DNA from 2 places in the Cutibacterium acnes genome. Region 1 is predicted to be linked to the other one. Evidence: predicted binding sites of a transcription regulator. Region 1 holds the regulator's gene; the other holds the start of a gene.

Region 1 (12,218 bases):
GAGCAGGCCCAAGAGCTGGGATGGTCAAAGCCGTGGGATAAGGTCCTTGACGACTCGAACAAGCCTTTCTTTCAATGGTTCACTGGCGCTAAGACCAATATTGTCACCAACGCGGTGGATCGGCATCTCAGTACCGCCCGCCGCAATAAGCTAGCCCTTATCTGGGTCGGTGAGAACACTGATGAGGTGCGTACCTTTTCCTATTTCGCCCTCAACCGAGAAGTCGAGCAGATGGCCAATGTTCTTAAGGCGATGGGCGTGCGCAAGGGCGATGTCGTCACTATTTATCTGCCTCGCATCCCGGAGATCTTTTTCGCGATGTTGGCCTGCGCCAAGATTGGTGCGGTGCATTCGGTGGTTTTTGCAGGCTATTCGTCGGAGGCTCTTAACGCGCGTATTGATGGCTCGGAGTCGAAGGTCGTTATCACCGTCGACGGTTCGTGGATTAACGGCAAGGTCTTTCCCATGAAGCAGATTGTCGATGAGCCGTGAAGTTCTCCCTGGCCGTCGAGAACGTCATTGTGGTGCGCAATACGAAGACCGAGGTTTCGATGGACTTGACTTGTGACCACTGGTACGACGAGTTGTGCAAGCTGCCGATCGCTAAAGGCAAGTGCGAGACCGTCCAGGTGGTCTCAGAAGACCCACTGTTCATTCTGTACACCTCTGGGTCCACCGGCAAGCCGAAGGCCATCGTTCATACCCATGGTGGCTACCAGGTTGGCACCTACATCACCCTCAAGCAGTGCTTCGACATTAAGGAAGAGGACCGCTGGTGGTGTACTGCTGATCCGGGCTGGATTACGGACACTCCTACCTCGTCTACGGCCCGCTGCTCAACGGTGCCACCGTCTTCATGCATGAGGGCGGTCCGACGTATCCATACCCCGACGGCTGGTGGCAGCTCATTGAGCACTACGGCATCACTAGCTTCTACACCGCTCTAACCGCTATTCGCACTTTCATGTGCTTTGGCGACGCCTGGGTGCGCAAACACGATCTGTCCAGTTTGCGCGTACTCGGTTCGGTTGGCGAGTCCATCAACCCGGAGGCTTGGCGCTGGTTCCACGACGTGGTCGGTGACGGCACGTGTCCGATCACCGATACCTGGTGGCAGACCGAAACTGGCATGTTCCAGATCACCACTGTGCCGTCGATGCCGCTCAAACCAGGTGCCGTTGGGCGTCCGGTCTTTGGCCAGGAGGCTGCTGTTGTCGACGAGGAGGGCCATGAGCTCCCTGCGGGCAAAGAGGGCTTCCTCGTCCTCAAAAACCCGTGGCCGGCCATGATGCGCACCCTGTATAAGGATCCGGATCGATACCTCGAGGCGTACTGGACGAAGTACCCGGGTGTCTATCTCACCGGTGATTCCGCACGAATCGATGATGACGGCTACATATGGATCATCGGACGTGCTGACGACGTCATCAAGGTATCCGGTCACCGCATCGGTACTGCTGAGGTGGAGTCCGCTCTGATCTTTCACCCCGCCGTCGCCGAGGCTGCGGCCATAGGGCTGCCTCACGAAGTGAAGCGCAACGCGATCCATATGGTCGTTGTACTCAATCATAGTTTCGAGCCGACGAAGAATCTCGTCTCTGATATCCGCGGACACGTCGCCGAAACCCTCTCGCCGATTGCCAAGCCTGACACCATCGAGTTCGTCGACAAGTTGCCGAAGACCCGCTCCGGCAAGATCGTGCGTCGCGTCCTCAAAGCTCGTGTCCTGGGTGGAGACGAGGGAGACCTGTCAACCCTAGAGGACTGAGGCCATTACCGGGAGGGGCGGGGTATGCCATGTCCTCGTCCCTCGTGCTTGTCGACCATGTCAGCGGTGTCCTTGCCAGGCCCGCATTGACTGTGAGTACGTGTCGGCGAGATCAGGCTGCGACAGAATATGCGTGCCGTAGGAGTTGGCAAAATTGACCTGTTTATCTGTTCGGTGTGATCTACAGCCATTGGGCAAAATTCTTTGCAGCCTCAACTTCGTTGCTAGATCCTTTGGCGTAGTGATTGTAGGCCTGTCAGACGCCCCTCCCGTCATATTCGTGGTACCACTGGACGATCTTTCCTGAGCCACCAGGCATGGCGCTAGAATTTGAATCGGGTGAGAAACTATGGGTGTTTGATCCGCATCCGGTTAGGGCGGCAGTGGCAAGACCTGCGGATGCGTGAAGGAAGTGCCGGCGAGAGATTTTTCATGACAGTTAAATCCTCAAGCTGTTGAGTATTCATTACATTGAGCCAGGTATTTGCTATGTGGATACCTATGAGGTGTTTATAAAGTTGTCTGAATCGTCGTCACGCTATCGTGCCGTGATGATGTGCGGGATGAATTGACGAGCTATGCTGCGTGGCAGATATCTTTGACAACTGCCGCGGAAGGCGTCAGGTGACATCATGCAAAAGTGTACCCCGTACCCCCGCATAATGAGGAGGACCATGACGCACGCCGACAATAGCCTGCCAGAACTTCATCCAGCTGACGGGCCGTGGAGCATCTACCTCCACGTTCCCTTCTGCGCATCGCGGTGCGGGTACTGCGACTTCAACACTTACGTGCTGTCAGCGATGGGAGATGACGCGGTTGCGGGGTATCTCGACGCCGCCCACCAGGAACTCGAGCTGGCTGCTGACGCGCTGGGGGATGCACAGCCTCCGGTTTCGACGATCTTCTTTGGGGGCGGCACTCCGACGATGCTCTCCCCAGTGCAGCTGGGGGAGCTCATCGATCACATTCGTACCCTATGGGGGATTGACCCTGACGCCGAGGTCACCACTGAGGCCAATCCCGAAACCCTCAGCGTAGAAGTCTTAGCCGGCCTACTGAAAGCCGGGATTAACCGGTTATCGATGGGAATGCAGTCCGCCGACGAGTATGTCTTGACGGTCTTAGATCGTCGCCATCGGCCAGGACGCGCCGTCGAGATGGCACAGCTGGCGCGCCAGGTCGGATTCGACGACGTCAGCTTGGATCTCATCTTCGGCGCCCCCGGGGAGAACTTTGACTCGTGGCGACACAGCCTCGACGTCACGTTGACGGCTGAGCCAGACCACATTTCCGCATACTCCCTCATCGTTGAAGAGGGAACTCGGCTGGCGGGCAGAATCCGTCGGGGAGAACTACCTATGACTGACGAGGACGATCTCGCTGACAAATACCTGCTTACCGAAAAGATTCTCACCGAGGCTGGGTACGTCAACTACGAGGTCTCGAACTGGGCTCGTCCTCGCAGCGGCCGGGATCACCGATGTCGACACAACATGGCGTACTGGTTGGGGTACGACTGGTGGGGAATTGGCCCGGGGGCTCATTCTCACGTTGCTGGCACGCGGTGGTGGAATGTCAAACACCCTGCCACCTACCGGAACGTGCTGGGTGACAGAGTGCTGCCCGTTGACGACTATGAGGTTCTTGGTGATGTGCAGCGTCATGAGGAGACGGTGCTTCTTCGGTTGCGTTTGGCTGATGGGTTGCCGATGGCGGATCTGTCCGAGGTCGAATGTATGCGGGCTACTGAGGTTGTCGAGCAGGGGCTCGGGACAATGGAGGAGGGGCGGCTGGTACTCAACTTGTCAGGTCGAATGGTGGCTGACCGAATCATTACCGATCTCCTGGTCTAGCCGTCTTCATCCACCAGGTCGTCAGGTCGGCCGCTAGCGCGGCTTGTCGTCATTGTCACACGTGGCAATACAGTGGCTATCGTGATCGACCGGTACTCTCACGACGTCCTTGCAAGCGGCTGGCGCACCTCTCACATGAAGAAGAGCGCTGACATGCCACTGGAACTTGGCATGGTCATTGAGGATCCTTCCAGCGGATTCGTGGGGGCTGTCGTCGGGTGGCAAAACGGCCTGGTTGTGCTTGAGGACCGCAAGGGTAAACGCAAATCCTTCCCCGTTGGACCGGGGTTCTGGGTGGACGGGCGACCCGTCAACCTGTGTATTCCCCCGCGTCAAGGAAGCGCGAGTATCAAACACACGGCGTCTGGGTCCATCGCCGGTGGTGCTGAACCGGCCCGAGTTGCCCTTCCTAGCCGGATATACGTCGAGGGACGTCATGACGCTGAACTCGTCGAAAAGATATGGGGCGACGACCTGCGCCACGTCGGGGTCGTTGTGGAATACATGGGTGGCATGGACGACCTCGTCGGGATCGTCGCCGAGTTTAAGCCTGGTCCGGGGCATCGCCTTGGCGTGTTGGTTGACCACCTCGTTGCCGACACCAAAGAGTCACGGGTAGCGGACGAAGTACGTCGTGGTGGGTATAGCGAGTATGTCATGATTACCGGTCATCGCTTTATTGACATCTGGCAGGCCATCAAACCTCAACGAATTGGCCGTCAAGAATGGCCTGAGGTCCCGATGGACGAAGACTTCAAACTCGGCACCCTGAAGCGTCTGGGCCTGCCTCACTCGACCCAAGCTGACGTCGGTAAGGCCTGGCAGGCCATGCTGGCACGAGTGCGCGACTGGCACGATTTAGACCCCCGCTTTAACACGGAGATGGAGAAACTTATCGATTTCGTCACGCGTGACCATGTCGACGAGCTGGACAATGGGGAGATGGCATGAGTATTGACGTCGACACGGTGTCTGACCTCATCCGGGATGTGAGTGCCAGGGTTATCGATCCCCGGTTCCGGACCCTCCACGATCATCAAATCCACCAGAAAAAGCCCGGGGACTTCGTTACTGATGCCGATCGTCAGGCCGAGTGCGAGCTGGGTGCCGCTGTGACCAAGTATGCCGGCGGTATTGTCGTGGGGGAGGAATCAGCCTTCGCCGACCCAACCATCCTTGATGCCGTTTCCGATGCTGACCTGGCCTGGGTCATCGACCCCATTGATGGCACCAAGAACTTCGTGCACGGGTCTGTTGATCACGGCGTCATGCTTGCTCAGCTCAGCCGTGGTGAAACAGTCAGAGGATGGATATGGCAGCCGCAGTACGGGCACATGTGGTTCGCTGAGCATGGCGCCGGAGTGACGTGCGACGGTGATGAGGTGACGCGAGGAGATTCCCACTCTCCGGTTCGTGCTGCCACCACCCATGAGGCCTACAAGATTCCCTCGCCTGTGGTGGAATGGCGAATGGCGAAATGGTGCTGCGCGGTGGATTATCCGTTGGTGTGCCAGGACGAGAACGATGTCACCGTCTATCAACACTCTTACCCGTGGGATCACCTTCCTGGCGCGCTCATGGTACGAGAAGTCGGTGGAGTAGTGCGTACTGTCGATGGGGCGGAATATGGTTCGCGAGAAACCTCCGGAAAGCTCATTGTCGCCGCCGATGAAGAGGCTTATGAGACGGTAGCCAAACTGCTGCGCTGAATCTCCTCGCTGTGGCTTTCAGGGGAGAGGGAGATGTCGGTCGGTGAGCGGGATATTCGTGGGAATTCGCTCGGCGAGCTGGGCACGCTGATTCATAACGCCGGTGGCATCTATGGGCTGGCCGTGTCCAGGAACATAGATGCCGGCTCCGTCGGTGCCCGTGATGACCGAATCGATCGCCCGTGGCCAACCACGGACGTCAGTCGTCTCGTCAGATTGTGGTTCTCCTGCGGTCTCTACGAGGTCTCCGACGAAGGTGATCTTTTCGTCGCGCACAATGACAATGAGGTCGCCGTCGGTGTGAGCCGGGCCGGGATGGATAACCTCGGCACCCAATCCTCCCAAATTCACATACGCCATAAGAGATACGGGGTGGTCGACATGGAGGTCGGGACAGTGAGCTAGCGCAGCCTCGTGCATCCACACTTCAGCATCGGTGATGCCGGGTAGGCCACCGCTGTGGTCGTAGTGGTGATGGGTGACGACGATTCGATCGACGGGGCGGCCTAGCATGCGGGCTGCTGACATCGCCAAGGTATGCCCCTGCTCGGGAGTCGATCCGGTATCGATGAGGAGGACGTGGTCCTCGCCAGCTACCAGTCCGCAAGTGACACTCCCTGGTTCAACAGAGGTTGTCCACACCCGAGGTGTGAGGGCGAACCATTGGGGAGTCTCGGGATTCGTCGACATGGCCACCAGTCTGGCACGTTTGGGGGGAATGTGCTGCCAGCGAGAGAGGCAGGAGGACCGAGTGTGAACGCGATAAGGTGGCACTCGGCACCCGAGAGTGCCAAAGTGGGATGTGCATTTGGCCGGATCGCGTGAGGAGGGGTTGTGCTCGACGACCGCAAGCTCGACGTGCTCAAAGCCATCGTCACCGATTACGTCTCCAGCAAGGAGCCGGTAGGTTCAAAGGCGCTGGTGGAACGCCACGGGTTGCGCGTTTCCCCGGCTACCGTCCGTAACGACATGGCCGTACTAGAGGAGGAGGGGTACATTACCCACCCCCACACCAGCGCCGGGCGCATCCCTACGGACAAGGGGTACCGCCTCTTCGTCGACCGCATCGCTACTCTCAAGCCGCTCTCGGCGCCTGAGCAACGAGCCATTCAGGCATTCATGACTGGGGCGGCGGACCTTGACGACATCGTGCGCCGTACTGTGCGCCTGCTTGCTCAAATCACCCACCAGGTAGCGATTATGCAGTACCCGGTGGCGACGACGGGGACGATTCGTCACCTCGAATTGGTGAGTTTGTCGACCGATCGTATCCTTATCGTGCTCATCATGTCGTCGGGATCGGTAGAGCAGCAGATCGTTGAGCTTCCGGGCCACGACGAGCAGAGTCTTGCTGCACTTCGCACCCGGCTAAATGAGACTCTCGTCGGATTGACAGTCGCTGAAGCGGCCGACTCGCTCAACCGCTTTCTTGACGACCTGGGACCGGCCGAAGGGCCTCGGGCAGCGTCGGTGATTGCTACCGTTCTCGAGATCCTTGCCGTCGACCCATCTGCTCGGGTTGTGGTCGCCGGGGTTCCCAATCTCACCGCATTCGGTGCACAGTGGGAGACAGCGGTACGTCCCGTCCTTGAGGCCCTTGAAGAGCAGGTCGTCCTTATGCGACTGCTCGGCGAGGCAACCGCGGGGGAGGCTGGCGAGGTTACGGTCCGCATCGGCGCCGAGAACACCGATGTACCTTTCCAATCGACCTCGTTAGTGGCGAGCACCTACGGTCCCGAGGATGCCTTGTCGAGTCTTGGCGTCGTCGGGCCGACCCGAATGGACTACCCCTCAACCATGGCAGCTGTGCGAGCCGTGGCCCGTTATGTGGGCCGGTTCCTGGCAGAAGGATGATTCTTGAGTAACGACTACTACGAGATTCTTGGCGTTTCCCATGATGCGAGTGCCGACGAGATCAAGAAGGCGTATCGCCGTAAGGCTATGAAACTCCACCCCGATGTTGCCGGGCCCGGATCAGAGGAGGAGTTCAAAAAGGTCCAAGAGGCTTATGAAGTCCTCCAGGATCCGCAAAAGCGCGCCGTTTTTGATCGTGGCGGTGATCCCAATGCCCGGATGGGCGGGTTCGGCGAAGGCGGATTTAGCAGTGCTGGATTCGATTTCACCAATCTTGTTGACGCCATGTTTGGTGGCAGCTCTCCCTTTGGTTCTGGTGGTGGCCGCGGCCCGCGCTCGCGTACCCGCCGTGGCCAGGACGCTCTGGTCCGAATGCGTCTTAGCCTCGCCGAGGCAGTTTTTGGCGTTACCAAGTCGTTAGAAGTCGACACCGCAGTGGTGTGCCCGAAATGCCAGGGTAAGGGCGCACAGTCCGGTTCCGAGCCTGTGACCTGCGATACCTGTCAGGGGCGCGGTGAGGTCATTACCGTGCAGCGCTCCTTCCTTGGTGATATCCGCACCAGCCAACCCTGCCCGACCTGCCATGGTTACGGTACGGTCATTCCTGATCCCTGCCAGGAGTGTTCCGGTGAGGGGAGGGTACGCACCACTCGCACGATCAACGTCAAGATTCCCGCCGGAGTGGCTGACGGCAACCGCATCCATCTCGATTCCCAGGGAGAAGTCGGTCCCGGAGGTGGTCCGGCCGGTGACCTGTATATCGAGATGACGGTCAGTCCCCATGATGTCTTTACCCGTCACGGTGACGACCTCGAGATGGTTGTCACCATCCCGATGACGGCCGCAGCGCTGGGGGCGAAGGTCCTCATGCACACGTTGGAAGCCGATCGCGAGGACTTCGCCGAGGATACTAAGACCGTCACTGTCGAGGTGCCGGCCGGCACCCAGTCCGGAACCCGGATCGTCGTTTCCGAACGAGGCGTGCCGAGGCTTCGTCGCAACGGGCGTGGTGATCTTGGTGTCACGTTCATCGTCCAGACACCGACGAAACTTGACTCCCACCAGAAGGATTTGCTGCGTCAGCTAGCTGAGGCTCGGGAAGAAACCAATGCTTCGGCGTCGGTAGAGAAATCAGGCGGTCGCGGCATGTTTTCCCGCATCAAGGAAGCTTTTGGCGGATGAGTGACCCCTGCTTTCTTGGCGAGGTCGCCGCAGCTGTGCCCGGATCGGTGGTAGAAATCACCGATGCAGAGGGCCACCATGCTGGCTCGGTTCGACGCATTCGGGTAGGTGAGACTGTTCTCGTCACCGACGGGCAGGGTCATGCCGTTCGCGGCCCTGCCATTGAGGTGACGAAGGGGTCAGTTAGCGTCGAGACCGTTGAGATCCTCCATACTCCCGCGACCACGCATCGATGGGTCGCCGTCCAAGCATTGCCGAAGTCCGATAGAGCTGAGCTGGCGGTGGCGACCCTCACCGAGATGGGAGTTCACGAAATCCTCGCCTGGCAGGCTGATCGGAGCATCGTGCGATGGAAGGGCGACAAGCAAGCCAAGGGCGTCGCGAGGTGGCAAGCGGCTGCCCGTGAGGCCACCAAACAGTCTCGACGTTTTCTTGTGCCGCAGGTAGAACTAGCGCAGACCCGTGAAGTTGTTAAGCGGATTTGCAATGCCCAGGCCGCCTACGTTTTGCACGAGTCGGCCAGTGAACCGCTGGTGCATCAGGAGCTGCCGGCATCCGGTGAGGTCATCTTCATCGTCGGGCCAGAGGGTGGCATCACCAGCCAGGAAGTGGAGGCCTTCGTCGCGGCCGGTGCACGCCCTGTGACGGTGTCGGACGGGGTATTGAGAACCTCGACCGCCGGTGTGGTCGGCTTAGCCCAGTTGCGGGCTATGGCTAACCTCACCGTTTGCGATTGAGAACTTGGCGTTGGGTTCAGGGCTCGACGGTCACTTTGATGGCTTCGCCCTTGGCGACGATATCAAAGACCGTCATGACGTCGTCGAGTTTGACGTGACGGGTGATGAGATCCTTAACCGGAACCTGTCCCGAGGCGATGTACTGCAAGGCACGTTTGTTGTGCTCGGGGGCCGAGCCATTGGCGCCGTGGATGTGGAGTTGACGGTAATGGATCAGGTTCGAGTCGCAGGTGATCGTTGGGTTCGTCTTGGGCAGGCCGCCGAAGAAAGAAATACGGCCATTGCGGGCAGCCATGGACAAGGCCTGTTCCTGGGTGATGTTGGCCGGGGTCGCGGTGATGATGACGTCGGCACCGCGACCGTTGGTAAGTTCCATGACCTTGGCGACGACATCCTCCTGTGAACCGTCGATGGTGATGTCGGGCTTGACGGCAGCGGCTGACATTGCGAGGCGTTCGGCGTTGATGTCAATCATGACGATAGTGCCGACCTTGTGCACGCCACGCGCGATACGGGTGTGCATGCACCCGATCGGGCCGGCGCCAAAGATGACGAGGAAGTCACCTTTTTCGATGCCGAGTTGTTCCTGGGCGTTGATGGCGCAGGCGAAAGGTTCGGCGGCGCTGGCCTCGTCGAAATCGACGTCGTCGGGGATGCGATTGAGGCCGTCTACCTTGAGTACTTGCGGCGGGACGATCATATATTCCGCAAAACCACCGTCGTACTGATAACCGACGCTGGTCTGGTTTTGGCAGACCTGCATCCACCCTTTGCGGCACTCGTGGCACTGCCCGCACGGGACAGCGGCGATCGACTGGACCCAATCGCCGACCTTCCAGTCGCCAGCCACCTCGGAGCCGATTTCGACGATCTCGCCAGCAACTTCGTGGCCCATTGTCGTGACTCCGGTGATGTTCTGGTGGCCGTTGTGAAGGATCTTGACGTCGGTGCCACAGGTGGAGCAGTTGCGAACCTTAATCTTGATCTCGTCGGGCTTGCATTCCGGTTCGGGGACGTCTTCGAGACGAACATCCTCGGGTGCGTGGAACCTCAATGCCTTCATGATGTGTGCCTTTCTATAGATCCGCTGATTATGCCTGCTGGGAACCGAGGAGGTTGAGGACCTCGTCGGTGCATGTCGCCTCACGAAGTTGCCGGGCGGTTTCGGGATTAGACAAGATTCTTGCGAGGGCTGCCATAATCTCGAGGTGCTCGTCGCTGGACGACGCGATAGGAATGACGACAGTGCAGATGTTCCCGTCCCATTCAACGCCCTCGGGGAATTGGAGGAAGCCTAGGGTGGCCTTGTCGATGTGGTCGCGGACCTCATCGACACCGTGGGGGATCGCGACCCCCTCGCCCATATAGGTTGAGATCTGCTTTTCCCTGGCGAGCATGCCTTTGACGTAGACATCGTCTGCGGCGCCCTCATCAATGAGCACCTGGCCAGCCATGGTGATGGCCTCCTCCTTGCTCGTGGCGCGCTGTCCCAGACGGATGGCGTCGCGGGGCAGCACGCTGATGGCGACGTGGGTATGGCTGTTCGCATCGGACGCCCGGGAGAGTCCTCCGTTATCAGTAGGCGCGGTGGCGGCGTCATCATGTGCTGCGCGAACCTCGGTCTCGACGCGGTCGAAAGCAGGATCATTCATATAGTTCGTAAAGGGAACGATACGGGCGCTCGGGGCGCGCCTGCGGGCGCGGTCGACGAGGCCTTCTTGAGTGAGGATGAGGGGTGTATCCGAGGGAATCTGGTCGACGGCCGTGTGAGCGACCTCGACCCCGTACCGGGACAGTCTGTTCTTCATGGTGGAGGCGACCATCACCGAGGAACCCATGCCTGCGTCGCAAGCGATGACGACTTTGGAGATGTTGGTAAGCGGGGCTTGAGCCCCGATTGTGGTGGGGACAGTGGGGTTCTGGCCCTCACCCGCTACGTCATCCTGGGTACTATTCTTGCGGATGAGCAGCATTGCCACCACAAAGGAAACGGCAGTTGCGACGAGGAAGTCGGCAACCATGGCCAGGTAGTGCCCGGGCTGGCACATGAGGAACCATGCGATGATCGAGCCTGGGGAGGCAGGGGCAACGAGACCGGCATGAAATGCGACCCCGATCGCCAGACCGCTCATGCCCCCGGCAATGGTGGCGAGAATGGTCTTGGGCTTCATAAGTACGTATGGGAAGAAGATTTCGTGGATGCCGCCAAAGAGGTGGATGATGATGGCGCCCGGAGTCGACTGACGTATCTGACGGGAACCGAAGAACTGGTAGGCAAGTAGTAGGCCAAGGCCGGGGCCGGGATTCGACTCAACCATGAAGAGAATTGATCGTCCGGTGATATGGGCCTCTTGGATGCCCAGCGGAGTGAAGATGCCATGGTTAACGGCGTTGTTAAGGAATAAGACCTTCGCCGGTTCGACGAGGAGAGATGCGAGTGGCAGCAGACCGTGATGCACGAGAAATCCCACCCCGGCCGCCAGCCAGCCCATGAGAGTCGAGACGAGTGGTTCGACGCCCAGGTGCCCGATGACGGCCAGGGCCATGCCGAGAATGCCGATCTCGAAATTGTCTACGAGCATCTCGAACCCGGAATGGATCCGGCCGTCGAGGAGCTTGTCGACCTGTTTGAGGAGCCACGCTGCGAAGGGACCTATTACCATCGCGCCAAGGAACATTGTGATGTCGGCGCCGACGACGACGCCCATCGTGGCGATCGCGCCGATGACGCCACCACGTGTCCCGTTGACGATCTTTCCACCGGTGTAGCCGATGAGGACGGGAAGCAGATAGGTCAGGATCGGGTTAACGAGCTTGGCGAGGGTTGCATTGGGTGCCCATCCCGTTTCGATGAAAAGAGCCGTTAACAGGCCCCAAGCGATGAAGGCTCCGATATTCGGCATGATCATGCCGGCCAGGAATCCTCCGAGCCGTTGGACGGAGGCACGTGCGCCGTGTCCCTGCAGGTTCTTGTGGATCGTCGCGTCAGGTAGTGACATCGGAACTCCAGTGTGTTCAGCTGCCGATCATTGGCAGGATCCCCATCGATCTGTGAACAAGTCTGGATCTGTCTGTTTATGTTGTCAAGGAGTTGTGTTGTGTTGGTTTTATA
Region 2 (12,218 bases), 920 kb from region 1:
GTCTCTTGGCCTGGGTTCGGCAGACACGGTGAAGACCATTTCGGATTTATCTTCCTCGTCGACTCGTGGCATCCCATTGCCGACGCCATCCCTGACGCCAATGAAGAGGGGCCACTGACCTGGGAGCGCGTCGATTCGCTCGACGAGTTACCGATGTGGGAGGGGGACCGCTACTTTCTGCCGCTGGTTTTTGATCCTGATGTTCCGCAGTTCCACGGCTGTCTGCCCTATCACGATGGTCGACCGACCGGGTGGTCATACTCGGTGTAAACCTTTGACGCTGGGGGCTTCGTGGATGCGCGGCGTCATGCTTGCACCAAGGCTTAGGTAAAGCTAACCTTAAGCCCACTTTGTATTGACGCTGTACGCCCCCACAGGAAGGCCCGCCACCATCATGAATGTCACAAGAACTCTCGGCGCCATTGCCACGATTGCTCTTACGTTAGGTCTTGGTGCCTGCGCCGGTGGTGCCCAGGAGAAGGCGTCGAGTGGCCATACTCCCGCTCTGAGTGTCACCGATGTTGCAGGGCGCACGGTTTCCTTTGACGCCCAACCTAAGCGCATTCTTTTGGCTGAGGGGCGCGCGCTGATGGCCACCAGTGTCCTGAACAAGGAGAATCCGGCTAAGGATGTGGTAGCCATCGGCGCTGATTTACACAAGGCGGCGCCCAGCTTCGAATCTGCATTGCGTCAGGCCCGCCCACAGGTGAGCAAACTTCCAATGATTGGCAGTATCGCGAAGGGGGACGTCACTGTGGAGAATATGCTGTCGTTCAAGCCCGATGCGGTGGTCATGACTCTGGACCAGAAAGAGGCTGCGGAGAAGGCTGGATTTCTTCAGAAAATGGACCAAGCCAAGCTTCCCCATGTTTTCATCGACTTCCGCAGGAAGCCTCTAGAAAACACCACGAAATCGATGGCGACACTCGGTAAAATCTTTGATGGAAAGGCTATTTCCCGAGCTAAGGAATTCAATAAATTCTATCAATCAAAGGTTGATGACGTGTCACGAAGAGTCTCCCGGGAAAGTGACAAACCTCGCACATTTCTGTGGCGTGCTGCCGGGCTTAAGGACTGTTGCTCCACCTATGCGAATCTCAATCTGGGCGACGTCATCACCGCTGCCGGAGGCCACAACCTTGGGGCGGACCTCCTCCGGACATCTGCAGGTGACGTCACCCCAGAGAAGATTGTGGCAACCCAACCCGAACACATCATCGCCACCGGTGGTTCGTGGGCTAAGGATCCGAAGAAACCGGAGTCGGTTCCTCACGTCGAACTTGGATATAACGTCACTGATGACGATGCACAGAGGACCTTGGCTGGCCTGCTCAAGACCCCGGGATTTTCCTTACTCAAGGCCCCGAAGGACGGAAAGTTGCATGCCGTCTATCATCAGTTCTACGACTCTCCCTTTAATGTTTTCGCACTTGAGCAGTTCGCGGCATGGCAACATCCGAAACAATTCAAGGGTGTCGACCTAACGAAGGATTTCGCTAAATTCCATGAGGACTACTTGCCTTTTGGCTACCGCGGCGTGTTTTTCGTCACGCTGAAGAAGTGAATCCGACGTGAGTAACACTGACATGTCCCTTGCCCGGGAGGATCCTGCCACCGGAATGGTGGCTGTGGTGAGGGGATACTACCGGCGTGCCCGTTGGAAGCGCTGGGCCATTGTCCTGCTTTCGGTCATTGCGGTGGCTGCTTTCCTAGTCACCATCGTGGTTGGCCCCGTGGACATCACTCTTCCCCAGCTGCTGAGAGCACTGGTCAATCCCTCCACGGTGGATGCTCAGACCAGAATGGTGCTGTGGCAATTGCGCATTCCGTCGTCGGTGATGGCGGTACTCATTGGGGTGTGCCTTTCGCTCGCAGGCGCGCACATGCAGACCATCCTGGACAACCCGCTGGCAGAACCTTTCACGTTAGGGATCTCTGCAGCAGCGGCTTTTGGGGCGGCCGCCTCTATCGTCTTGGGGTGGACGATCATTCCCAATTCCCAATTCAACGTGGCGGTCTGCGCAGCAGTGGCATCCCTTGTTGCGGTTGCCATTGTTGCCGCTGTCTCACGCCGCCGTGAAGATGGCCGGGAGTCCATGATCCTGCTTGGTATCGCCCTGGTATTCGGATTCCATGCGCTCCTGGCGCTCTTGCAGTACCGAGCCACCCCGGAGGCCCTCCAACAGATCGTCTTCTGGACGATGGGCTCCTTTCAACGGGCTACGTGGACTTCGAATGCCATCATCGCCGCCGTCCTGGCTATCGCTATTCCCATCACGATCAGGCATTCGGGGCAGCTGACCGCGTTGAGACTCGGAGATGAACGTGCTGCCGCCATGGGGGTGAATGTGCCCCGGCTGAGGTCGCGAATCCTTATTCTGGCGTCACTGCTGGCAGCAGTTACCGTCGCCTTTGCTGGGGTCATCGGATTCGTCGGTCTGGTCGGTCCCCATGTCGCCCGCATCCTGGTTGGCGAGGAGCAGCGATACTTCGCGCCTGCCTCCGCAGCTACTGGGGCCTTCCTACTAGCCACCGCCCATGCCCTGTCGATCACCATCATCCCTGGGGTGGCGATACCTATTGGGATCATCACCGCGCTAGTGGGGGTGCCAGTATTCGTTTCCCTCATCCTCACTCGGCATCGTGTCTTCGGAGGGGCATCGTGAACATCCGCCTGTCTAACCTGCACTTGTCTTACGGGCAGCGTCACGTACTCGACGGGGTGAGCCTCGGTCCGCTGGAGCGGGGGACGGTCACTGGGCTGCTCGGACCCAACGGAGCGGGAAAATCCACGCTCATCAAGGCGATCGCCGGGCTGAAGACCCCTACCTCGGGAGAGGTGATCATCAGCGATGACGATGGCCATGTCAGCGGAGCCCAACTGCGCGACGTCGTGGGTTACCTACCCCAGGACGTGCTTGCCACCGCATCCCTGACCGTCCTTGAGTCGGTCCTGACCTCGGCTCGCAGCAGGAGCAAAGCGACGGTGGAACGTGCCGCTCATGTCTTGGAGCGCGTCGGTATTGCCCATATCGCCCACCGCTTCATTTCCCAGCTGTCTGGCGGACAACGGCAATTGGTGGCGTTGGCGCAGATGGTAGTTCGAGATCCTCAGGTCTTGCTGCTCGACGAGCCCACCTCTGCATTAGATCTGCACAATCAGATCGAGGTGTTGCGCCTAGTGCGCAGAGCCGTTGACAGCGGGCACAGGATGGCAATCGTCGCCCTCCACGACCTGAATCTGGCTGCCTGTTATTGTGACCGCCTGGTGTTGTTACACGAGGGCGGGGTGCATGCCGAAGGATCACCCTCGGAAGTCCTCACCCCGGACGTGTTGGAGCGCGTCTATGGGCTCCGTGCCCGGGTGCTCAGCGACGACGGCATCCCCGTCGTTCGTCCAGTGGTAACCGCGTAATCCGTCAATTGCGGGCGTTATCTTGGTCAGCTGGCTAGCCTGACGATACACAGAATGAGGCAAACCACCGGAGCCACCCAGCGAGAACTCCACGCTCCGTAGTGAGTTTCCGTAAACATACTGTCTGCTCGAGGGTTGCTCCCTGGCAGGCTGCATGGGGCAATGGCTGTGAGCGCGAGGCTTACCGGCAACAGGATCGAGAACGGTACCGGTGTTGTCACGATTGGGGTATCCGCGAGGACCCCCATCGTGATAATCCCGCCGAGAGCCAGCATGATGGTGACCCCAGCGACGACGTCCTGCCCAGAACCGTCCGGTTCAACGAAGGATTCCACAAAGGTCAACAAGCCGGGAATCACGATGATCGCAATAAAGAGCAGCGCCCAGCTGATGTTCGTGTGGGCGTCCCAGTTGAGAGGCTCGGTGCGCGACGCGTAATAGGTCGTCGCCATGGCGCCCAACTGGAATGCCGAACCGATGAAATGGTGGATGTACCACCCTGCTGAACGGCGCGACGGATCTCCCCCGGAAGTCGTGTTCTTTGACCCCCGGGACTGCAGGCGCTGGGTAAATCTTGATCGATTCTCGTAGGTGGTGACGGCCACGACGGTACTGGTTGCTCCTCGTATAGAAAGCGGTGAATGCGAATGCAATGTCTCGACCGAAGATTCTACCCACACTGTCAGAAAGTACGTCTAGGGTGACAACGTGGATTACACCGTGGCACGGCGTCTGGTTAGTAGCGAGGGGCGCAAAGCTCTTGACTTAGCGGGTGCTGAAGCTGATCCCGACTCGTTGTTGGCTGCCACCAGGTTGCGTCAACAGATAGATGGCGATCTTGCCGCAGCGGTACTAGACCAAATCAGTCTGAGGCGTCGGGCTGTTGCGAAAATTGGGCCGGTTGCAGCGTCAATGTTGTGGACCCGTGACGGTCTAGAGCAGGCCACCCGTGGAGATGTATCGCGGTGGCGTGCACATCGCCTCAAAGAAGCCGGATTTACCCACGTCGTCGATCTTGGATGCGCCTGCGGGGCGGATGCGCGGGCATGTCTTGATGCTGGCCTCGAGGTGACAGCCGTCGAGGTCGATCCGGTAACAGCTGAGCTAGCGCGCCACAATCTGCCCGAAGCGCACGTGATGTGTGCTGACGCTATGGCGGTCTTCGCTGACTTCCGGGCTCATGGCGACACAGTTGTCATGCTCGATCCGGCTCGGCGCACGGGCAGGGGGCGAACTTGGCGGTTAGAAGATGTGCAGCCGCCATGGCCATTTGTTATGACAGTGCTTGAATCGGTGCCTGCGGTCGTCAAGCTAGGGCCTGGCGTCGACCGCTCGCAGCTGCCAGACCTCCCCGTCACGTATGTCGGACATCGTGGAGACCTGGTTGAGGCGACGGTGTGGTCTGGATTTGAGGACCAGCGGGCGGCGGATCGAGCAGTGCTGGTTGGTCCTACGGGTATAGAAGAACTCCCCGGTAGGTGTCCTACCCCTGCACCTGGTGAACTTGGCCCTTTCGTGGCTGAGCCTCACCCAGCAGCAATCCGCGCTGGCAGCCTCTCGGCGATCGATGGATCGTTGCACGCGGTGTCGGAGGGTATCGCCTATCTCACTGCAGAAGAACCCGTTGCCTCGCCGTGGCTGACATGGTTTGCGGTCAAAGAGGTCCTGCCCTTTGACGTCAGAGCGTTGCGTTCCTGGGTTCATCATCACCACGTCGGAACGGTGGAGATCAAGAAACGCGGTGTCGACGTAGACCCTGTTACATGGCGACGCAAGCTTAAGCTTTCGGGGCCGAATCGCGTGACGGTCATATGCACCCCGACGACCGGAAGAACCAAGGCGCTGGTATGTGATCGCGTGAGACTGCCATGCGGCCTGTTCGGAGCAAGCTCAGATGTGATGTCATGAATCCATGTTGACCATACGGCGCCCAGCGACATACTTCCTTGCCTTGTTGCTGGCTCCGCTCGTCCTGCTGTCCGGCTGTGGGGAGTTCAATGCTGGCTTCGTTATTAGGGACGAAGACCATATTGACGTCACCGTCGCCTTCGGAGTCCTCAAATCTAGCTTTGGTCGGGATGGAAGTGGTCAGTCTGAAGGATTTGCCAAGCGGCTTCGCGGCTGTTCCGAGTTGACTCCACCGAATGCCAGCCTGACTGGTAAAGCGAAGGTTAAGCCATTCGACGACGGTACGTATGTCGGCTGCACGGTCACTGGCACCATGACGGCAACCGATATCACCGTTCAGTCAGGTTGGCCTCGTAGCGTTGCGAATCCGCCCGCAGATGTGTTTAGAGGGCACAAAGAAAATGGCCCAATCGGCATCACTTTCGACGACGAGATAATTCGGTTTCATCTTGACAGATCGGCTTTGTCTGATTTCGTGCCAGGTGTTAATTCTTCTGGCGTCGGTGACATGGCTGGCATCGGCGATTTTAAGGTGTCGGTGACTTTTCCCGGCACGGTGCTTAGCCATTCTGGATCGAGCAAAGTTGACGGGGGCACTGTGACGTGGACTGACGTCAACGATCTTCTTTCCCCAGATGGGTTGACGGCGTCGGGCAAGAGCCAGGGCGGCCTGCCCGGCTGGGTGTGGGGTATTGGTGCGTTGGTGATGCTGGCTATTGGTGGTGCTGTGGCTGCAATGATCATTAATAGGAGGTGGTGGGCCCGCCCGCGTGATGGGGACGCAGCGCCGGGATGCTAATGGAGGTTTGCGCGGGGCCTAGCTACTGGTTCTAGGCATTCCGTGCGCCTTGGGTAGTTGAGAAACTGTCAGCACATTTGTACGGAAGTTACCCCTACCGCTCCCGTTCGTGGTTTTATATGCTCATGCTGAATGTTTCGCGTCATATGAGACGCTGTCTCGTTTTGATTATCGCGCCCCTCTTACTGCTTGCCGGGTGCGCAAAATTTGATACTGCCATGGAGATCAAGGATGAGAATCACGTCCACCTCAAAAGTACGGTTGGTGTCTCCAAGTCAATAGCCAGTACGTCGGCTGGCTCCCTCGCCTCTGAGTTTTCCGACTGCAACAACTCGAAGGGGTCCGCCGGTACCGGCTCGGACGGCACGGTCGAGAAGTTCGAGGACAATAGTTACATCGGGTGCATCATTGCCGGGGAGACCACCGCTGCTGATCTCAACAAAGAGGATGGCATGCAGATCACCTTCGACAAAAACAAGGTGTCTTTCAAGATGACCTCGGACTTGTTCCGCGATAGCGGGCGCTCCGACCGTACTCCTGACGCGAGTATGTTCAGCGACTTTAAGGTGTCTGTGACCTTCCCGGGCAAGGTCCTCAGCCATTCTGGATCGAGCAAGGTCGATGGGAACACCGTTACCTGGACCGATCCGAGCGATTTGTTCTCCAGTTCGGGGCTGACCGTGACGAGCAAGCGCTCCAACGGCATACCGATCTGGGTCTGGATCATTGTCGCCGTCGCCGTCCTGGCCATTGTCGGCGTTGTTGTGGTCATCCTTAACAAGAAAAAGGGACAGAAGGCAGGACAACCGGAGAATGGTGGTGCTCCGTGGACCATGCAGTACCCAGGTGACGGACAGCCACAGGGGCAGCTGCAGCAGTGGAACGGTCAGCTTTACCAGGGCGACCCCTACGCGCAGCCTCCTTACCAGGATCCGAGGCAACAGGAGCCGGGTCAGCTCTGGGGCAATCAGCCTCTAGGTCATGTCTCGGGCGGCGCGACGAGTGCGTCTCAGACCGGCCAGAACCCGATCCCTAATCAGGGCTCGCAGCCGGGTCAGCAGCCCCCGTCAGACCCTGATGACTTCTGGAAGAACCACGGCTCTTACTGAGGTTGCTGACTTTTGCCGGGGCATTTCTGGCACTCCCGTTGCCTGAGTGCCAACTCCGGGTGTACTTTCGTGGTTGGCACTCTCGTGGTGAGTGTGCCAACGGACCTGAGGCACCCGCGACGCCGACGGCCCGTCGCGCTCGGGGCTCGCAACCCCTGGCGAGAGACAACGACATAATCCGTCTTCAGTAGAAAGGGGTCTTGACGTGGCAACCACGATCAAGCCGCTCGAGGACCGCGTCCTCGTCCAGCCTCTCGAGGCCGAGCAGACCACCGCTTCCGGGCTCGTCATTCCGGACACCGCTAAGGAGAAGCCGCAGGAGGGCAAGGTCATCTCCGCTGGCCCCGGTCGCGTCGACGACAAGGGCACCCGTGTTCCCATGGATGTTAAGGAGGGTGACGTCGTCATCTTCTCCAAGTACGGCGGCACCGAGGTCAAGTACGACGGTCAGGAGTACTTGCTCCTCAACGCCCGTGACATCCTCGCCGTCGTCGAGAAGTGAGGCGCTGATACATGGCAGCTAAGCAACTTCAGTTTGACGAGGAGGCCCGTCGCTCCCTCGAGCGCGGTGTCGACACTCTCGCCGACACCGTCAAGGTGACCCTCGGTCCTAAGGGCCGTTATGTTGTCCTCGACAAGAAGTGGGGAGCCCCGACCATCACCAACGACGGTGTGACCGTCGCCAAGGAGGTCGACCTCACTGATCCGTATGAGAATCTTGGCGCCCAGCTCGCCAAGGAGGTCGCCACTAAGACCAACGACGTGGCCGGTGATGGAACCACCACCGCTACCGTGCTAGCCCAGGCTCTCGTCCACGAGGGGCTGCGCGCTGTGGCCTCTGGGGCAAACCCGGTCGGCCTCAAGCGCGGTATCGAGAAGGCTGTCGACGCCGTTGTGGAGGAGCTCCGCTCTATCTCGCGCGCCATCGACACCACCTCGGACATGGCCAGCGTTGCCACCATCTCCAGCCGTGACGAGACCATCGGCGCCCTCATCGCTGAGGCCTTCGACAAGGTTGGTAAGGACGGGGTTATCACCGTCGACGAGTCGCAGACCTTCGGCACTGAGCTTGACTTCACCGAGGGCATGCAGTTCGACAAGGGTTACCTGTCGCCTTACATGGTCACCGACCAGGACCGCATGGAGGCTGTGATTGAGGATCCTTACATCCTCATTCACTCCGGCAAGATCTCGTCGATGAACGACCTGCTCCCCTTGCTGGAGAAGGTTATTGCCGCCCACGGCAGCCTGTTTATCGTGGCCGAGGACGTTGACGGGGAGGCTCTGAGCACCCTCGTCGTCAATAAGATCCGCGGTACCTTCAGCTCGGTGGCAGTCAAGGCTCCGGCGTTCGGTGACCGCCGCAAGGCAATGCTGCAGGACATCGCCACTCTCACCGGTGGTCAGGTCGTCGCTCCCGAGGTTGGGCTCAAGCTCGACCAGGTGGGCCTCGAGGTTCTGGGCCGTGCCAAGAAGGTTGTCGTTACCAAGGACAACACCACCATCGTTGACGGCGCCGGTGATAAGGCCGACGTCGAGGGTCGCGTCATCCAGCTGCGTGCTGAGTACGACAACTCGGACTCCGAGTGGGACCGCGAGAAACTCCAGGAGCGTATCGCCAAGCTCGCTGGTGGTGTGTGCGTCATTCGTGTGGGTGCGGCCACAGAGGTCGAGCTCAACGAGAAGAAGCACCGCATCGAGGACGCTGTCTCCGCGACCCGTGCAGCCATCGAGGAGGGTATCGTCGCCGGCGGCGGCTCTGCCCTTATCCACGCTGCCCATGTGCTCGACGGGGATCTCCACCTCGAGGGTGACGAGAAGGCCGGCGTGCAGATTGTCGCTAAGGCCGTTCGTGAGCCGCTGCGCTGGATTGCCGAGAATGGTGGCGAGCCCGGCTACGTGATCGTCTCCAAGGTTGCTGAGATGGAGCCCGGACACGGTTACAACGGCAAGACCGGACAGTACGTGGACCTCATCGCTGACGGCGTCATTGACCCTCTCAAGGTGACCCGTTCGGCCCTGGCCAATGCCGCTTCTATCGCCTCGCTGCTCCTGACGACAGAGACCCTCGTCGTCGATAAGCCCGAGGAGGACAACGAGGACAAGTGACCTCGTCGCGTCGAGGGCCCCGGACCGTCGTGGTTCGGGGCCCTCACCATATCTGGGTTGATGTTTGTCACAAAGAAACGGAAGTATTGAGCGGATTAACTCGAAAGACTGGACAAGTCCATCGGGGGGGGGGGGGGATACCTTTTCCCCGTCGAGATTGGCATTGGTGATGGCGTACGAGTCATCCCGCAGTGCATATTTGGAGTTAGATCGTGAGCAGTCCGTACCAACCCGGTTTCCAGAGCACGCAGCAGGGAGACCGCAGCAAAAGTGAATTCAGTTTCGCTCCTGGGGAGACGAATGTCTTTGTCACCCACTATTCCCCATCATTGATGACGGCTTGGCTCAAGACCGAGCTGACCGTGACGAGCCGGCGCCTTCTGGCGCGAAAGTCCAATACGCTCCTGGGTGTGATTCCGCTGGGGCATGACGATGCCGCCATGCCCCTCGGCTCCATCAGCGAGGTTGGCGTGAACAGCAAGTTCCACCCAGGTCGCGCAATCATGGCAATAGTCTGGCTCGTCCTCATGATTTCCATGTTCAATGCGCATCAACCGGTGCTGGGCGTCCTCGCCTTGCTCCTGTTAATCGTCGCGGTTCTTACGACGATGGACGCCGAGCTGAGGGTCGTTAACAATGCTGGTTCTGTCACGAGCCTGACCGTTTCTGCTCTGGAGAAGGCCAAGCTGCAGAGCTTCAAGCAGGAGGTCGAACAGCGTCTGTACGCCGATCAGGCCCTTCTCATGCACCGTGAGTCGATGAACCAGGCCCAGAATTTCGCGACCATCCAGCAGGCCCAAATGTCCGCTCTCCTGGCGCAGGGCCAGTTGCAGAACCAGCTCAGCAATGACAAGGGTCAGCAGCCGCCTACCCAGATGCCGAACCCGAACACCCAAGGCTGAGAATTATCGGGCAGATGCCCACGACGATTGGCCGGCCGAGCCCTTCGGGGTTCGGTCGGCCTATCTGTGTGCGGAGTGGCGGTCGCGCTTGCCGATGGGGGCCAGTCCGTCACGCAGAATAGGCCACCAGAGGCGATTCCGTCCTCGTTGATGACGCGGAATTTCATTCTAAGGAGGCTTGGTGCTCAGAAAGTAGTCCTCGCAGCGCCGTGAAGCTTTGCGGATTGCGAGGCGCCCCATTTCCAGGCTCTACGACTCGTGACGCTGGTCTTTGAGCGGTTTGCCTTCCCGGTCCATGGTGTTAAAAATCTCATGGTCTTCCGGCAGGTGTTGCAGGTAGTCGCGCTCGGTATCGGGGGCAGTGTGTCCTAGCTGAAGCTCCTTACTGCGAGCATCCTGGGCTGCGGCACGCAGGGCATACTCGGTATCGGCATTCTCGAGCTGTTCGGGGGTTGCCTCATTGACCACCATCATGCCCACTTGGGCATCCTCGGGAACCTGCGGGATGACTCCGGCGTCGATACGCTCCCGGTGCCCCTTAATCTCGCGCGCCACGACGCGTGCTAAGAAGTACATTCCTAGCACGTTCGGCAGCGCCATGAGGAAAAGCATGGCGTCGGCCAGATCAAGAATCGATGCCATATTTGTCGCAGCTCCGACTACCAGCAAGATGAGGAAGAGTGCGTTGTAGATGCGCTCGGCGGTGGTCGAATTGCCGAACAGGTAGCCTACGGCCTTCTTGCCATAGAACGAGTAGGACAGCATCGTCGAGAATGCGAATAACACTACGGCTAGCGTCAGCAAGGAGCTGAACCACGGGGCAACGGTCTTTAATGCCTGGGCGGTCATTTGCACGCCATCGGCACCACTGTTCCGATAGACCCCGGTGATGATGATGGTGATGGCCGTCATGGTGCAAATGACGACTGAGTCGATGAAGGGCTCCCACATGGCAACGAAGCCTTCTTGGGCTGGACGACGCGTCTTTACCGCAGAGTGGGCGATGCCAGCGGTACCGATACCGGCCGCATTCGAGAATGCCGCACGCTGGACGCCGACGATCAGGACTCCGAGGATTCCCCCGGCGACACCGTGACCGGTGAAGGCGCCGGACCAGATGGCCTCAAAGGCACTGCCGACCTGGGAGATGTTGGCGCCAATGACGGCCAGGCACATGATGACGTAGAGGATGCCCATGAATGGCACAATCTTGGAGGTCGCGGCGCCAATCTTGGAGGCACCCCCGACGATGACAATCCCGACGAGTATCGCGAAGACCACGCCGACGACCCACATGTGGGTGCCGATCCAGGAGTCCTGACCGCCGGCGAACATTGCGAGCTGATAGGCAGCTTGATTGGACTGGAACATATTGCCGGCGCCAATGACACCGAAGGCAGTGCAGATGGCGAAGAGAGAAGCAAGGACGCGGCCCAATGTGGGTTTACCGATCGACGCAAGACCGTCACGTAGGTAGTACATCGGGCCACCAGAAGTGGTTCCGTCCTCGTTGATGACGCGGAATTTCACTCCAAGGGTGGCCTCAGCCATTTTGACGCTCATGCCCACCAATCCGGCTACCGCAATCCAGAATGAGGCTCCCGGGCCGCCGGTTGCGATCGCGATGGCAACACCGGCGATGTTTCCCAGGCCGACGGTTCCTGACAACTCGGTTGCGAGGGCCTGGAAGCTGGTGACGTCACCGGGGTCTGTGTGTCGGGAGAAGTGGCCCCGCATCACGTGGCTGGAGTGACGGATCGATGCTGGACGCAGCTGTTGGAAGCCCAGGTAAATGGTGAAGAAGAGTCCGGCTCCAAGTAACCAAGCCAGAATGAGCGGGAACTCATTTCCCCCGGGCAGTGGAATAGCCCAGAACACCGCGTCAGAAATAGCAGTAGCGATGGGGGAGACAATGTTGTCGATGGCTTGATCCAAGCTCAGTGGAGTTGGGACAAGGGCCTCGAGATTCGCGGAAA

What was found. Region 1 encodes HrcA, which represses chaperone genes, less so after heat shock. Its sites were predicted from a motif close to TTGGCACTCGNNNNNNNCGAGTGCCAA; they were not measured.
Region 2: the regulator HrcA is predicted to act here: its motif matches at 7,258-7,284, upstream of groES (co-chaperone GroES).

What each region holds. Positions count from the first base shown of each region.
Region 1 is NZ_CP023676.1:965,696-977,913, forward strand. Features, by position in the region: gene CPA42_RS12875 (AMP-binding protein) at 115-492, shown strand; partial or broken gene CPA42_RS13110 (AMP-binding protein) at 552-1,234, shown strand; gene CPA42_RS13530 (AMP-binding enzyme) at 1,289-1,768, shown strand; gene CPA42_RS13685 (twin-arginine translocation signal domain-containing protein) at 2,025-2,195, opposite strand; gene CPA42_RS04895 (hypothetical protein) at 2,307-2,444, opposite strand; gene hemW (radical SAM family heme chaperone HemW) at 2,431-3,624, shown strand; gene CPA42_RS04905 (DUF3097 domain-containing protein) at 3,697-4,575, shown strand; gene CPA42_RS04910 (inositol monophosphatase family protein) at 4,572-5,333, shown strand; gene CPA42_RS04915 (MBL fold metallo-hydrolase) at 5,352-6,023, opposite strand; gene hrcA (heat-inducible transcriptional repressor HrcA) at 6,168-7,187, shown strand; gene dnaJ (molecular chaperone DnaJ) at 7,191-8,369, shown strand; gene CPA42_RS04930 (16S rRNA (uracil(1498)-N(3))-methyltransferase) at 8,366-9,106, shown strand; gene CPA42_RS04935 (zinc-dependent dehydrogenase) at 9,123-10,169, opposite strand; gene CPA42_RS04940 (PTS mannitol transporter subunit IICBA) at 10,198-12,105, opposite strand.
Region 2 is NZ_CP023676.1:1,886,278-1,898,495, reverse strand. Features, by position in the region: gene CPA42_RS09490 (NUDIX hydrolase) at 1-270, shown strand, start outside; gene CPA42_RS09485 (ABC transporter substrate-binding protein) at 395-1,564, shown strand; gene CPA42_RS09480 (FecCD family ABC transporter permease) at 1,587-2,666, shown strand; gene CPA42_RS09475 (ABC transporter ATP-binding protein) at 2,663-3,415, shown strand; gene CPA42_RS09470 (hypothetical protein) at 3,442-4,020, opposite strand; gene CPA42_RS09465 (THUMP-like domain-containing protein) at 4,124-5,323, shown strand; gene CPA42_RS09460 (LppM family (lipo)protein) at 5,328-6,122, shown strand; gene CPA42_RS09455 (LppM family (lipo)protein) at 6,242-7,231, shown strand; gene groES (co-chaperone GroES) at 7,437-7,733, shown strand; gene groL (chaperonin GroEL) at 7,745-9,340, shown strand; gene CPA42_RS09435 (hypothetical protein) at 9,673-10,242, shown strand; gene CPA42_RS09430 (alanine/glycine:cation symporter family protein) at 10,492-12,218, opposite strand, start outside; gene CPA42_RS09425 (hypothetical protein) at 12,169-12,218, shown strand, end outside.